DNA from 2 places in the Devosia sp. YIM 151766 genome. Region 1 is predicted to be linked to the other one. Evidence: riboswitches for the same ligand, from Rfam matches in the RefSeq annotation. Region 1 holds a riboswitch; the other holds the start of a gene.

Region 1 (4,991 bases):
CAGAAGGGCGTGCCGATCTCGGAAATCTGCGCCCGCTTCGAAAAGGTGCCGCAGCTCCTGCGCAGCGTGAAATTCAAATCCGGCAAGCCGCTCGAACATAAACAGGTCATCCAGGCCATAGCCGATGGCCAGGCCATGCTCGGCAATGGCGGCCGGCTGGTCGTCCGCGCCTCCGGCACCGAACCGGTCATCCGCGTCATGGGCGAAGCCGACGATGCGCGCCTGGTGGAAAAGGTCGTCGGCCAGGTCGAAGCGGCGATCCGCGACGTCGCCTAGGCTCTTTCCATTTTCGCGGCAGCGATGATGTGGCCCAAACCGCGCTCGTCCGGGAAAGACGCCGGTCGAGGTCATAGGCGATAACCGTCCTCTTGAGGGGCGCAAGGAGACCGGCCACTTCCAACAGATCACTTGCCCGCATTCGCACGGCAATACTTTGGCAATACCTGTTCCTTGCCGGCATTAAGGTTAAAGTTTTAGGTTAAGTGAGCCTTAAGAAGTTTCCTCGATAAAGGTTGTATCGACTGGTGTCGTGGCAACCAAAGGAATTACTTCCATGCGTAAGCTCACCCTTGCGGTGCTGGCGGCGGGAGCTGCCCTGATCGGGCCGGCCATTGCCGCCGACATGCCCTATTATCCGCCCATCATCGAAATCCCCGACGTGGATTACGGCTATACCGGCTCGCTCTATTTGCGCGGCAGCGCCGGGCTGAACCTGATGTGGGCCGGTCAGGTGAACCATCCGACCGCCACCCCTTCGGCCTTCGAGGTCGATGGCTTCGGCTATGGCTATTCCTACGGCGTCGGCGCCGGTTACGAGACGGGAACCGGCCTGCGTGTCGATCTGACGGTCGACCGGCTGCATAATGACGGCATGCGCGCCACGATTAACGATTCTTCAGGCAATGTCGCCAATGGCGTCCACAGCCTCAATCTTCGCTCCACGGTCGTCTTGGCCAACGCCTATTACGATGTCGGCTTCGGCGACGGCTATTCGGCGGCCGGCGGCCCCTTCGGCTATGTCGGCGGCGGCGTTGGCGTTGCCTATAACGACATGGTCACCACCGGTCCCGGACCGGCCGACACCTGGGGCAAGAATACCAGCTTTGCCGCTGCCGGCATGGCGGGCCTCGGCTACGATTTCGGCCAGGTCGTCGCCGATCTGGGCTATCGCGCCCTCTATATCAACCGCATCGAAAATAGCACCGCGACCGCGCCCTATTCCATCGATGACAATTGGGTGCACGAAGTCCGCGGCACAGTACGCTACCGCTTCAACTGATCGGCAGGGGGTGGAGCGCCACGTCCGCCAGATGACGGTTCTGGAGGCCGGTGTCTAAACGACACCGGCCTTTTCTTGTTTCGCCTTCCCGCTCAGGCGCCGGTGACGCGCCAGATGACATCGCCGACATCGTCGGCCATCAGCACCGCCCCATCGCCGGCAATGACCACGCCCACCGGGCGGCCATAAGAATGCTTCTCGTCCGGCGACAGGAAATCGGTGAGGATGTCGCGCGGCATGCCGACCGGCTTGCCGTTCTGGAATTCGACGAAGGCCAGCTTGTAGCCGGAGAGTTTCGAGCGGTTCCACGAGCCATGCTGGCCAATGGCCATGCCCTGCGGAAAGCCCGGCAAGGTGCCCTCCGGCAGCCAGCACAGGCCCAGCGACGCGGTATGGCCGCCCAAGGCATAATCGGGCTGCAGGGCTGCGGCCACCTTGGCTGCATCCTGGGGCACGCGGTCGTCCACCACCCGGTCCCAATAGCAATAGGGCCAGCCGTAAAAGCCGCCATCCACCACCGAGGTCAGGTAATCGGGCGGCGTCTCGTCGCCCAGGCCGTCGCGTTCATTCACCACGGTCCAGAGCTGCCCGCCTTCAGGCTCCCAGGCCATGCCCACCGGATTGCGCAGGCCGCCGGCGAAGATCCGCGACGTGCCGCTGACCAGGTCCAGTTCGTGGATGCAAGCGCGGTTTTCCTCCACCGCCATGCCGTGATCGGCGATATTGCTCAGCGAGCCCACCGCCACATAAAGCTTGGTGCCGTCCTTGCTGGCGATCAGGTTGCGCGTCCAGTGCCCGCCGGGGATCAGGTCCATCAGCTTGCGGCCCGGCGCGGTGATCCGCGTCGTCCCCGCTTCATAGGGAAAAGCCAGCACCGCATCGCTGGCGCCGACATAGAGAATGTCCCCGATCAGCACCATGCCGAAAGGCTGGCGTACATTCTCGATCAGCGCATGGCGTTCCTCGGCCACCCCGTCGCCATCGGCGTCGCGCAGCAATGTGACGCGATTGGGACTCTCGCCTCGCGCCTTGGCCCGCTTCATCGTCGCGGCCATGGCATGGTCGAAGATGGAATTGGGCTTGCCGTCCTCGCCCATCGATTCGGCCACCAGCACGTCGCCATTGGGCAGGACCAGAATATTGCGCGGATGGTCCAGCCCCTTGGCGAAGGCATTGACCTTGAGCCCCGCTGCCGGCGTCGGCCGGTGATCGCCTTCCCAGCCCTTGGCCGTCGGCATTTTCAGCGTCGGAATCTTGCCCTGCGGCTTGGGATCGGGAATGGCCGGCGCCGTGCCATAGGCCGGCGGGCGCGGTCCGTCGCCGGAATGGCGGACAGCGACGGCTACGCCGCCGACAAGAGCTACAAGGCGGGCAAAAAGTGTAGGCTCGGCCATGGGTCGTCTCGAAATGCTGGAGCAAGGAATGGAAAGAAAACCACGCTAATCGGTTTACCGGACGAGGACCAGAGCCGCGCCGGAAAAATCACATTTTTCCGATGCCCGCCATCTCGCGCCGACGATGCGGCTTGCCAGCAACGGCCAAACATGCAATCTGATCCTCGCTTTCGGTTCCGCCATGACGCGCGGATCAAAAGGGAATACCGGTGCGGATTACCCATCAGGGGCCAATTCCGGAGCTGCCCTCGCAACTGTAAGCGGCGAGCTTCCTGCATTCACCACTGATCCTTAGCGATCGGGAAGGGGCGGGACGCGACCGAGCCGCGAGCCAGGAGACCTGCCGCCAGCACTGACCATGAAGCCGGGCGAGGTGTCCCGGCAGGGGGCGCATATGGGTTTTTGCACGTCTGCACTATCGCAAAACGCTGGGCTGCCTTCCCCTTTGGGGAGTGGCGAATTTGCGCCCTGACGCCGTCCTCTATCTCGTCAGCCAGCCCTATCTCAGCGCTCGCCGCTTCCGCAATCTCAGCCAGGGGCTGATTGCCGCCTCGACGCTGCCCGCCGCCATCGCCCGGATGGAAGGCACCGGACCGGGGCCGATGGAGGCGCTTGACGAACTCGTCGCCTCCGGCGCCCGCACCATTCTGGTGCAGCCGGTAGGCCTGCCCTTTTCCGACAGCCTCGCCGCCTGGCTGCCCGGGGCGCTGGCCCATTGGCTAGCCCGGCCCCGGGCGGAGCATGTCGCCCTGGCGCTGGCCGCCGACCAGGTGGACGACGCTACCGTGCTGCAAGCGCTGGCCGGCTCGGCGCTGGCCAAGGCCCCGGCCGCCCGTCCCATCGCGCCGGAACAGGCCGCCATCACCAATCCCGGCTGGCAGGAACCGCCGCCCTTCCGGCATCACCTGCTGGTCTGCAGCGGCCCGCGCTGCACATTCCGCCAATCCGGAACGCTCAGGCAGGCGCTCGACACCGAGCTGCGCCGCGCCGGCATTCGCGACGATTGCCTGATCACCCAGACCGGCTGCCTCTTTCCCTGCAATCAGGGGCCGATGCTGGCCGTCTATCCCTCCGGCCGCTGGTATCGGCTGGAAAACCATGCGGATGTCGCCCGCTTTGCGACCGCCCTGGGAGCCAATGACAGGCTGTCCGAACTGCTCATCCACGAGGTGCATCATGAAGCCCATTAGCCTCTTCGCCATTGCCGCTCTGGCCCTGGCCTCCAGCCCTGCCCTAGCCGAAACGCCCAGCATCGAAAGCTGCGAGACCGTCTCCGGCTTCGAAGCGGTGCCCAGCCGCGTCATCACCCTCAACCAGCAAGCCACCGAAATCATGCTGGCTTTGGGCCTCGAAAGCCATCTGGTCGGCACCGCCTATATCGATGATGCCATCCCGGAGCGCTGGCAGGCCGCCTATGACAGCGTGCCGGTTTTGTCCGAGCGCTATCCGGCCCGCGAAGTGGTGCTGGCCGAAAACCCCGACCTGCTGTTTGCCGGCTTCAATTCCGCCTTCGGCGAAAAGGCCCTGGGCGCCCAAGAGGACTGGAACGATCTGGGCATCGGCACCTATCTGGTCAATGTCGAATGCCGCAACCTGCACCCCGCCGATGTCAAGCTGACCACCGAGCCGCTTTTCATCGATCTGGAGCGCATCGGCGCCCTGTTCGGGGTCGAGGACCGGGCCGAAACGGTAGCCACCGATATCCGCTCCCGCCTGGCGGCAATCGCCGGCGCCAATCCCGGCCAGGGCCGCCGCGCCTTCCTCTATGATTCGGGCACCGAAACCGCCTTCTCCGCCGGTTGCTGCGGCGCGCCGGGCCTGCTGCTCGACGCCGTGGGCCTCGAAAACATCGCCGCCGAAGTGGAAGGCCGCTGGGCCGACCTGGCCTGGGAGGCGGTGGTTGTGGGCGATCCCGACGTCATCGTGCTGATCGAGGCCGAATGGTCCACCGCCGAGGATAAGATCGCCCATCTCAAGGCCGATCCGGTGCTCTCCGAACTCGACGCCGTCCGCGAGGAGCGTTTCGTCACCATCCCCTTCTCGGCCACCGTCCTCGGCATCCGCTTCGTCGAAGGCGTCGAGCAATTGGGCGCCGACCTGGCGGCGCTGGACTAAGACGGAAGGGCGGCGCAGGAGCCGATAGAAACCGTGCCGATAGAAAGTGAAGTCCAAATGATCCGCCCGCGCGGCAGAATCGTCACCGCCTTTGCAGTCACCGCCATCGCGCTGCTGCTGGCTGGGCTAGCCGGAATCTATTGGGGCACCGCCAATCTTTCCTGGAGCGCGCGTCTCGATGCCCTGCTGCGCCTGCCCGAGGC
Region 2 (4,991 bases), 1.3 Mb from region 1:
GCGGGCATTGGGTGCGGGCGTGCCAGACGGCATCGGCCTTGTGGCCGACAAGGATGCCGCCGATGCGGCCATCGACTTCGGGCATGACGAGATACATCGCCATGTCCTTGGAGGAGAGGCCCTGCGGATCGGCCTGCCATTGCGCGCGGGAGCGGCCGGACTGGATGAGCTGGATGATCGGCGCGTCGGTGCCGGCAAAGGGGTTGGTCGTCTCATCCAGATCGGCAATGCCGAGGGCGAAGGCGGTGAGATTGAAGATCGCCGCCGGCGGAAAGGCGGCCAGCGCATCCTGGACGAAGCGGATGCAGGCGGCCTCCTTGAGCGAGGAAATGACGATGGGAACGGGGGCGAGGTCGCGGGATTCGAGTTCGGCGATGAGGGCGCTGAGCGTGGCGGTGCCGGCGCCTTCGAGGGCGGCGCGGTAGAAAAGGATGGGGATGTGGACCGCCCCCTCGCCCGTCTCGGGCTCCCCCTCACCCGCCCTTCGGGCACCCTCTCCCCGAGGGGAAGAGGAATAAGAGGGGAGCGCCGCACCGGATGAAGGGGCGTGCAGCGCGCGCAGGCCGGCCTGGTCGGTCATGCCGATGGACGGGTGCCAGAGGCCGAAGCGGGGGAAGGGTTGCGGCGCCACGTTGACGAGCCGTGGCGCGATGACAGGCGCCGGCACCCCCACCCCAACCCCTCCCCGTTGGGCCGGAGACTGGTGAGACAGTGCGGCAAACGCCACCAGAATCGCATCGGCGTTTTCGGGGCCGCCGGCGACGAACAATTGGTGGAGGGCGGACCAGTCGTCGGGATGGATGGTGGAGCGCGCCTGCAGGATGGGGTCGGGATTGGCGTCGCCGGGCAGGAGGACGAGGGGAATGTTCTTATTGGTGCAAAGGGCGGTGAGCTCATCGACGCCATATTGGAAATAGGCGGTGCCGCCGAGAAGACGGAGGACGACGAGGCCGGCATGGGCGACGGTCTGTTCCAGCCACATGTCGACGGAAAGGTTGTTGGCCAGGCGTAGGCTATTGGCGAGGCGCAGGCCGGATTCCCCGGCGCGGTCGGCGGCAGCGGCCAGCATGGCCAGCTCGCTATCGGCGGAGGAAGCGAAGATATAGGCGCCGGGGGACTGGGCGAGGTCGATGGCCTCGCCTTCCTGCTGGATGGCACCGGCCTGGGCGGAGAGCAGGTGCATCAGGGGGTGCCTTTGATGGTGGAGCGGATTGGCGACGTGGCGCAGGTTGGCGACGCAGCACCCCCACCCCAACCCCTCCCCTCAGGGGGGAGGGGCTTTGGGCCGGTGGATATGACGCGATTTTGCCCGGAACACCGGCCGGTCCCCTCCCCCTTGAGGGGAGGGCTAGGGTGGGGGTGTCGGACTCTAGGCGTATATTGCGACATCGTTCACGCCGCCGCCTGCTCCAGGCTGGCGATGATGGCGGCGCGGTCCAGCGGTTGTTCGCCGATAACGACCAGATTGGTCTCGCGCTTCTCGCCGTCCTGCCAGGGGCGGTCGAAATAGGCGGTGACCCGTGGGCCGACGGCCTGGATGGCGAGGCGGGCGGCGGCGCCGGGCACGGCGGCGAAGCCTTTCAGGCGCAGCACGTCATGCGCCTTGATGGCGTTTTCGATGATGGCGAGCAGCTGGTCCTTGCCCTGGATATTGGCCAGGGTCAGCGAGAAGCTATCGAAATCGTCGTGCTCATGGGTCTCGCCGCCATGCTCCTGCTCGTGATGGCTGGGGCGGTTGGCGATATCGGCTTCGCTTTCCATGCCCATGCCGAGCAGGGCCGCGACATCGACATGGCCATTGGCGGCGCGGACGATGCCGACGCCGGGACGCAGTTCGGCGCGGATATTGGCCTCGACCTTGTCCAGCATGGCTGGATCGACCAGGTCGGTCTTGTTGATGATGACCATGTCGGCGACGGCGAGCTGATCCTCGAACAATTCGCCCAGCGGCGTCTCGTGGTCGAGCATTTCGTCCTGACGGCGCCTGGCATCGACGGCGGCTTCGTCGCTGGCGAAGCGCCCTTCGGCGAGGGCGGCGGCATCGGCGACGGTGACGACGCCATCGATGGTGACCTGGGCCTTGATCTCGGGCCAGTTGAAGGCGCGGATCAGCGGCTGCGGCAGGGCCAGGCCGGAGGTTTCGATGACGATGTGATCGAACTTGTCGTCGCGGGCCAGCAGCGCCTGCATGGTGGGGATGAATTCATCGGCCACGGTGCAGCAGATACAGCCATTGGAGAGCTCGACCATGTCCTCTTCGCGGCAGGTCTCGTCGCCGCAGCCGGCCAGGATGTCCTTGTCGACGCCCAGATCGCCGAATTCGTTGATGATCAGCGCGATGCGCTTGCCCTTGGGCGCATGCGCCAGCATGTGGCGCACGAGGGTGGTCTTGCCGGCGCCGAGAAAGCCGGTGATGACGGTGGTGGGAATCTTGGTGGTCACGCCTGCACTCCATTGCGGGTGGCCGGGCGGGAGCAGCGGCAGCAAGCCGCCGGAACAGGCGACGACAGGCCGGACGAAACGGCAATCATATTCATGTGGCACCCTCCGCGCACGGAATAATCTATGGGCTCTGCGCCCGGCTCATCATGGCCGCATCGCCGACATTGCTGTCGCGACAGACCAAGGTGCCGGCAGGTCTCCTGGCTCGCGGTGAATACAGCGCCCCCGCCTTCCCGGATGTCTGCCGGCCATGGCGCTGTCGAAAACCGCCAAGCGCCTTTCGAAGCCATGCCCGACCACCCAGTGGCTGCATTGAGAGCGCCCACCGCCTACAGTTGCGGGGGCAGCCACGGTTTTGGCCCCTGATGGGTATTCCGCACCGTGTTCCCTTTTGATCCCGTTGTGCCTGGCACGCGGGGAACCGTCACGCCATGAGCCTTACGCCTTCGGGATAGCAGGGGTCAATCCGCAAGCTCTCGCCCGGCCAGGGCCGACTCAGCTTATGAACGGGCCGAAGGAGATTATCCGCCATGAAACCGATCAGCTTCAGCCGCGAGGAAACCAAGGCCATTGTGGGCGAGATCCAGGATTATTTCCGCGAAGAACTGGACCAGTCGATCGGCGCCATGCCCGCCGAGATGCTGATGCAGTTCTTCGCCGACAAGATGGGCGCCTATTTCTACAATCGCGGGCTGCATGACGCGCAGGCGCTGGTGCGCAAGAAGATCGACGATGTGAGCGACGAGATTTTCGCGCTGGAGCGGGTGACGAAGCATCATCGCTAGACCCGCCCGGTGGCCGCGACCTCGTCCTTGGCCCTCCGACAAGCTCAGAAGGCTCGGTATGAGGTCGCGGGCGGGACCCGTTAGCCGAGGCAGTCCAGGAGGCCGGCGGCCAGGCCGCGGAGCAATTGGGGATAAAGGTCGGGACCTTCGGTGAGGGCGGCGCCTTCGGGGTCGAGCACGCCGGGCCGCGCCTGGGTGCCTTCGACGATGGTGCGGACGATGGCGGGCTCGAAATTGGGCTCGGCGAAGACGCAGGTGGCGCCGAGTTCGGCTATTCTGGCGCGCAGTTCATCGATGCGGGCGGCGCCGGGCATGATGTCGGGCGAGACGGTGACCGTGCCGGCAACCTCGAGGCCGAAGCGGGCTTCGAAATATTGATAGGCATCGTGAAAGACGATGAAGGGCTTGCCGGATAACGGGGCGAGGATTTCCTCCAGTTCGGCGGCAAGCTGGTCGAGCCGGGCCAGTTCGGCCGCGGCATTGGCGGCATAGATTTCGGCATTTTCAGGATCGGCGGCGGACAGGGTATCGGCGATATGGGTGGCCATCAGCCCGGCATTTGCCGGGTCGAGCCAGAAATGCATGTCGCCTTCGCCGTGGTCGTGATCATGATCATGGTCGTGATCGTGGTCATGGTCATGGTCGTGGTCATGGTCGTGGTCGTGATCATGATGGTCGTGGCCGTGATGCTCCTCGCCATGGTCATGCGCCTCGAAGGCGCCGCCTTCGCGGAGCGGCAGCAAGTCGATGCCCGGGGTTTCGGCCAGCTCGACCACTTCGGCATTTTTGGCGAGGGTTTCGAGCGCATCGGCGAGGAAAAGCTCCATGCCATGGCCGGTCCAGAAGACGATATCGGCGCTTTCCAGGGCGGCCGCATCGGAGGGGCGGAGCGAATAGGTGTGGGGCGAGGCGGCGCCCTTGACGATGAGGGCGGGCTGGCCGAGATCGCCCATAATGGCGGCAACCAGGGAATGGATGGGCTTGGTGGAGGCGACGATCTGTGGCGCGGCCAGGGCGCTGCCGGTGAGCAGGAAGGTGGTGAGAGCGGCGAGTGGCAGGGTGAATTTGGGCATCGTCTGGCCTCTTGGCGGGTGAAAGATCGAAAGCGATATGTTATGTTATTACGCTTGCGGTTTTGTTATGCTATAACGTATTTAGTGCCGTCAAGAGCGGTTGTGGCGACCTGTGCAAAAACGGCCGCCGCAGCTCGCTCCGGCCGCAGCACCCCCATTCTGGACCTCCCCGCAAGGGAGAGGGAACGACGGAACCGAGACTTCAATGCACGACCATCGGCCAAGAGAAATCCTGATCACCCTGAAAGATGCGGGCGTCCGCAGCGGCGGTCGCGTGCTGGTGGAGGGCGTCGACCTCTCGATCCGGCGCGGGGAAATCGTGACGCTGATCGGGCCGAACGGCTCGGGCAAATCCACTACGGCGAAGCTCGCGACCGGGGTGTTGAAGCCGAGCATGGGCAGGGTGACGCGCAAGCCGGGGCTGCGAATCGGCTATGTGCCGCAAAAGCTGAGCATCGACTGGACGCTGCCGCTGAATGTCGACCGGCTGATGACGCTGACCGGACATTATCCGGAAGGTGAAATCGTGGCGGCGCTGGAGGCGGTGGGCGCGGCGCGGCTGCGCAAGGCGGCGGTGCAGGAATTGTCGGGCGGGGAATTCCAGCGGGTGCTGTTCGCCCGGGCGATGATCCGCAAACCGGACCTGCTGGTGCTGGACGAGCCGGTGCAGGGCGTGGATTTTTCCGGCGAA

The links. Region 1 has a riboswitch for cobalamin ahead of O9Z70_RS12545 ((2Fe-2S) ferredoxin domain-containing protein). Riboswitches for the same ligand answer to the same signal wherever they lie in the genome.
Region 2: it holds a riboswitch for cobalamin, as region 1 does, so the genes downstream of both, cobW (cobalamin biosynthesis protein CobW) here and O9Z70_RS12545 ((2Fe-2S) ferredoxin domain-containing protein) in region 1, are expected to answer to the same signal.

Annotation. Positions count from the first base shown of each region.
Region 1 is NZ_CP127251.1:2,542,596-2,547,586, forward strand. It holds gene glmM (phosphoglucosamine mutase) at 1-276, shown strand, start outside; gene O9Z70_RS12535 (hypothetical protein) at 554-1,279, shown strand; gene O9Z70_RS12540 (PQQ-dependent sugar dehydrogenase) at 1,372-2,673, opposite strand; cobalamin riboswitch at 2,828-3,035, shown strand; gene O9Z70_RS12545 ((2Fe-2S) ferredoxin domain-containing protein) at 3,135-3,863, shown strand; gene O9Z70_RS12550 (ABC transporter substrate-binding protein) at 3,850-4,788, shown strand; gene O9Z70_RS12555 (FecCD family ABC transporter permease) at 4,846-4,991, shown strand, end outside.
Region 2 is NZ_CP127251.1:519,067-524,057, reverse strand. It holds gene cobN (cobaltochelatase subunit CobN) at 1-1,183, opposite strand, end outside; gene cobW (cobalamin biosynthesis protein CobW) at 1,393-2,442, opposite strand; cobalamin riboswitch at 2,616-2,883, opposite strand; gene O9Z70_RS02515 (DUF2164 domain-containing protein) at 2,973-3,227, shown strand; gene O9Z70_RS02510 (zinc ABC transporter substrate-binding protein) at 3,308-4,300, opposite strand; gene znuC (zinc ABC transporter ATP-binding protein ZnuC) at 4,506-4,991, shown strand, end outside.